One region of the Cellulomonas sp. KRMCY2 genome, then DNA from elsewhere that is predicted to be linked to it. Evidence: predicted binding sites of a transcription regulator. Region 1 holds the regulator's gene; the other holds the start of a gene.
The links. Region 1 encodes LexA, which represses DNA repair genes until DNA is damaged. Its sites were predicted from a motif close to TCGAACANNTGTTCGA; they were not measured.
Positions count from the first base shown of each region.

Region 2: a site for LexA is predicted at 1,525-1,540, ahead of uvrA (excinuclease ABC subunit UvrA). Genes of this name have one in related genera too.

Region 1 covers NZ_JAGF01000001.1:4,182,960-4,185,357, forward strand. Annotated here, with positions in the region: partial or broken gene nrdR (transcriptional regulator NrdR) at 1-114, opposite strand, end outside; gene K415_RS0119675 (LysM peptidoglycan-binding domain-containing protein) at 234-641, opposite strand; gene lexA (transcriptional repressor LexA) at 1,001-1,711, shown strand; gene K415_RS0119685 (L-lactate dehydrogenase) at 1,772-2,398, opposite strand, start outside.
Region 2 covers NZ_JAGF01000001.1:3,871,662-3,874,059, forward strand. Annotated here, with positions in the region: gene uvrA (excinuclease ABC subunit UvrA) at 1-1,495, opposite strand, end outside; gene K415_RS0118245 (MBL fold metallo-hydrolase) at 1,597-2,289, shown strand; gene K415_RS0118250 (hypothetical protein) at 2,373-2,398, opposite strand, start outside.

The DNA of each region.
Region 1 (2,398 bases):
GAAGCGACGGTGGCACTCGGGGCACTGCCTGCGGCGTCGGATCGACAGGCCGTCATCGGAGGTCCGGGAGTCCACGACGCGCGAGTCACCATGCCGGCAGAACGGGCAGTGCACCGAACCTCCACCTCCGCTGCGACCGACGGTCGCGGGCTGTCTGCGGTTCACCGTACGGGTGTGCTCAGACGGGTGCAAGAAACGGTCCGTGCCCGGCTGCAGCCGCGGGGGCGTCGCCGTCAGCCGACCGGGACCAGGATCTGCTGGCCCGCCTGCAGGCCGCTGTCCGCCAGGCCGTTGAGGTCGATGAGCTCGTCGACGACGTCGCGACGGTCCTGTCCGGGCCCCGCCACCGAGCCGGCCACCTCCCACAAGGTCTCCCCTGCCGCGACGGTGTGCGTCACGACCTGCAGCGCCTCGCCCGGGCCGTCAGCCATGGCGCTCTCCGCAGACAGCCCCGCCACCAGGGCGAGACCGAGGGCCAGGAGCACGACCGTGAGCCGGCCACGACGCGTGAGCCGCAGGCCGGACGCGGCCCGGCCGGAGTCGCCGACGGCGCTGGGCGACGCGGTCAGCGGACGGACCGGACGCATCGTGCGGACCTCAGCGCCGAAGCGGGGCTGGACGTCCCAGGCCATCGTGCTCATCGTCGTCTCCTCACCTCGGGCTCCTGTGCGACGGAGCCGCAGTGCTGCGGAACTGCGGAACTGCGAACCGGTCGAACACCCGTACGTCGAACGCATGTTCGTCGAACGTCTGTACGATGTCTACCACCAACGGCCGACATCTGTCGAGACACGCTCGAACAGGTGTTTGATCCGATGGATCGCGGCCCCTATGGTGGGGCACGAGGAACAGACCACCACGCACCTCTGACATCGCCTGGCGTCGGGTGCGCGGCCGGCCGCAGGAGCAGTCCGTCGAGAGCATCAGCCCGTCGAGGTTTCGAGACCAGGAGGCCGCCGTGGCAGCGAACACCAACCCACCGTCGGGATCGGACGACGGGCTGGCCACGGTCCACGCACTGCCCGACACGCCTGTCGGCGGCGACGGCCTGACAGCCCGTCAGCGGCTCGTCCTGGAGACCATCCGGGCCAGCGTCGAGCGCAGGGGCTACCCACCGAGCATGCGCGAGATCGGCGTGGCTGTCGGCCTGACCAGCCCGTCCTCGGTCAAGCACCAGCTGACCGCACTCGAGCGCAAGGGCTACCTGCGGCGGGACCCGAACCGACCCCGGGCGATCGAGGTCGTGCACCCTGACGACTCCCGACCCATCGGCCGGATGGACGTGCACGGGCGCAGCTACGGGCAGGAGCACCTCGCCGAGGGCGACTCGATCCCGACCCCGTCGTACGTCCCGGTGGTGGGCCGGATCGCCGCCGGTGGCCCGATCCTGGCCGAGCAGGTCGTCGAGGACGTCTTCCCGCTACCCCGTCAGCTCGTCGGGGACGGTGACCTCTTCCTCCTCCGGGTCGTCGGCGACTCGATGATCGAGGCTGCGATCTGCGACCACGACTGGGTCGTCGTGCGGCGCCAGCCGGTCGCGGAGAACGGCGAGATCGTCGTCGCGATGATCGACGGCGAGGCGACGGTCAAGACGCTCCGGCGCGCCGACGGACACGTCTGGCTGATGCCGCAGAACGCGGCCTACGCACCCATCCCGGGTGACGACGCCATCGTCCTGGGCCGGGTCGTCAGTGTGCTGCGGAGCCTGTGACGGCTGCGTACCACCACCGCCCGCGGTGACCCTGCGACGCCCGAGCCCGAAGCGGCGACGCTAGAGGCCGAACTGCCTGGCCACCGCACGCAGGGCGTCGGCCGACCGGTGCAGGCCGGCCAGCTCCTGGTCGGACATGCTGACCTCGAGTCGCGCTCCGACGCCGTGCCTGCCGACGATCGACGGGACCGAGAGGCACACGTCAGAGATGCCCCGGTAGCCCTCGAGCAGGGACGAGACCGGCAGGATCCGCCGTTCGTCACCGAGGATCGCCTCGATGATGCGGGACCCGGCGAGGGCGACCGCGTAGTTGGTCGCCCCCTTGCCCGCGATGATCCGGTAGGCGGACTGCACGACCTCGTCGGCGATCCGCTCACGGTCCGCCGCATCGAGGCGGCCCACCATCACGCCATCCGGTCCCGGGACGCCCGGCCAGTCCATCAGCGGCACCGAGCCGATCGCGGCCGAGCTCCAGAGCGGGATCTCGGAGTCGCCGTGCTCACCGGCGATGTAGGCGTGGATGTTCTGCACCGCGACGCCGGTGTGCTGCGCGAGCAGGTACCGCAGCCGCGAGGAGTCCAGCACCGTCCCCGAGCCGAACAGCTGGTTCGGCGGGAGCCCGGAGATCTTGAGCGCCGCGTAGGTGACGATGTCGACCGGGTTGGTGACCATGAGGTAGACCGCATC
Region 2 (2,398 bases), 310 kb from region 1:
GCTGGGCCTCGCCACCGGACAGGGTGCCGGCCGGGCGGTCGAGCGCGAGGTAGTCCAGCCCGACGTCGAGCAGGAAGCCCAGGCGGGCCTGGATCTCCTTGAGGACCTGGGCCGCGATGGCGCGCTCGCGCTCACCGAGCTCCAGCCCGGCGAGGAAGTCACGCGCCTCACGCAGCGGCAGGTTGCACACCTCGGCGATGGACCGGCCACCCACCCGCACCGCGAGCACCTCGGGCTTGAGGCGGGTGCCCTCGCACACATGGCACGGGACCTCCCGCATGAAGGCCTCGTACTTCTCCTTCGACCAGTCGGACTCGGTCTCCGCGTGGCGACGCTGGATGAACGTCACGACCCCCTCGAAGCCGGTGCTGTACTGCCGCTCCCGGCCCCACCGGTTCTTGTAGCGGACGTGCACCTTGTGGTCCTGGCCGAAGAGGATCGACTCGCGGGCACGCTCCGGCAGCGCCCGCCACGGGACGTCCATCGAGAAGCCGAGCTCGCCGGCCAGTGCCGTCAGGACCCGCTGGAAGTACTCGGAGGACGTCTGCGCCCAGGGCGCGACCGCGCCGGCCGCGAGGGTCGCCTCCTCGTCCGGGATCACGAGGTCCGGGTCGACCTCGAGCCGGGTCCCGATGCCGGTGCACTCGGGGCACGCGCCGTACGGCGCGTTGAAGGAGAACGTCCGCGGCTCGATCTCCTCGAGCGCCAGCTCGTGGTCGTTGGGGCAGGCCCGGTGCTCGGAGAACCGTCGCTCCCGGCCCGGGTCGTCCGCCTCCGCATCGACGAGCTCGACGACCAGCAGCCCGCCCGCCAGGGTCAGGGCGGTCTCCACCGAGTCGGTCAGCCGCCGCTGCACGCCCTCCCGGGCGACGAGCCGGTCGATCACGACCTCGATGGTGTGCTTGAGCTTCTTCTCCAGCGCCGGGGCCTCGGTCAGTGCGAGGACCTCACCGTCGACCCGCGCACGCGCGAACCCCTTCGACTGGAGCTCGCTGAAGAGATCGGCGTACTCGCCCTTGCGCCCGCGCACCACCGGGGCGAGGACCTGGTAGCGGGTGCCTTCCGGCAGCTCGAGCAGGCGGTCAACGATCTGCTGCGGCGTCTGCCGGCTCACCTGCTCGCCACACACCGGGCAGAACTGGGTCCCGGCGCGGGCGAAGAGCAGCCGCAGGTAGTCGTAGACCTCGGTGATCGTGCCGACCGTCGACCGCGGGTTCCGGTTCGTCGACTTCTGGTCGATCGACACCGCCGGGGAGAGCCCTTCGATGAAGTCGACGTCCGGCTTGTCCATCTGGCCGAGGAACTGGCGCGCGTACGCCGACAGCGACTCGACGTACCGCCGCTGCCCCTCGGCGAAGATCGTGTCGAAGGCGAGCGACGACTTGCCGGAGCCGGACAGGCCGGTGAAGACGATGAGGCTGTCCCGCGGCAGGTCGAGGTCGACATTGCGCAGGTTGTGCTCACGGGCACCACGGACGACGAGGCGGTCACTCACCCCGACATGCTACGGCGAACCGAGGACATCCGCACACATGTTCGAACGGCGGGACGATCGGACGCCATGCCGACCGCCGGTCGGCGGAGGAAGATGGGCAGATGACCTATACCGGCGTCGTCCGACCGGGCGGCCCCTCGGCGGTTCGCGAGCTCGACGAGATCACGATCCGCAAGGCCTCGGTCGGGTCCATGGACAACAACGCGTACCTGCTCACGTGCCGCGCCAGCGGCCATCAGCTCCTCGTGGACGCCGCGGCGGACCCCGAGCGACTGCTCGCCCTCGTCCGCGAGGGGTCCGGCACGGCCCGGCTCGACACGATCGTCACGACCCACCGGCACCACGACCACCACGGCGCGCTCGAGTCGCTGCACACCGTGACCGGCGCGCACCACGCCTGCGGGGCGGACGACGCCGCGGCGATCCCGGTGGTCTGCGACCGACGACTGCACCACGGCGACGTCGTGGCCGTCGGCCACCTCACGCTCGAGGTGGTCGGCCTGCGGGGGCACACGTCTGGGTCGGTCGCCCTCGTCTACCGCGAGCCGCAGCACGTGGTCGCGCCGGACGCGGTACCGGGACGGGCGCATCTGTTCACCGGCGACAGCCTCTTCCCCGGCGGTCCGGGCGCCACCGCGAACCCGCAGGACTTCGCCTCGCTGATGGACGACCTCGTCGAGCGTGTCTTCACTCGCTTCGACGACCGCACCTGGGTCTACCCGGGCCACGGCCCGGACACGATCCTCGGCGCAGAGCGGAACGCCGTGCCTGCGTGGCGGGCTCGCGGCTGGTAACCGATGGACCACCGGGGCCGGCGGACCGGCGGTCCGCACACCGGTCCGGCGGTCCGCACACCGGTCTGGCGGTCGCCGGTCCCTCAGTCGTCGTTCTTCCCGCTGTTGC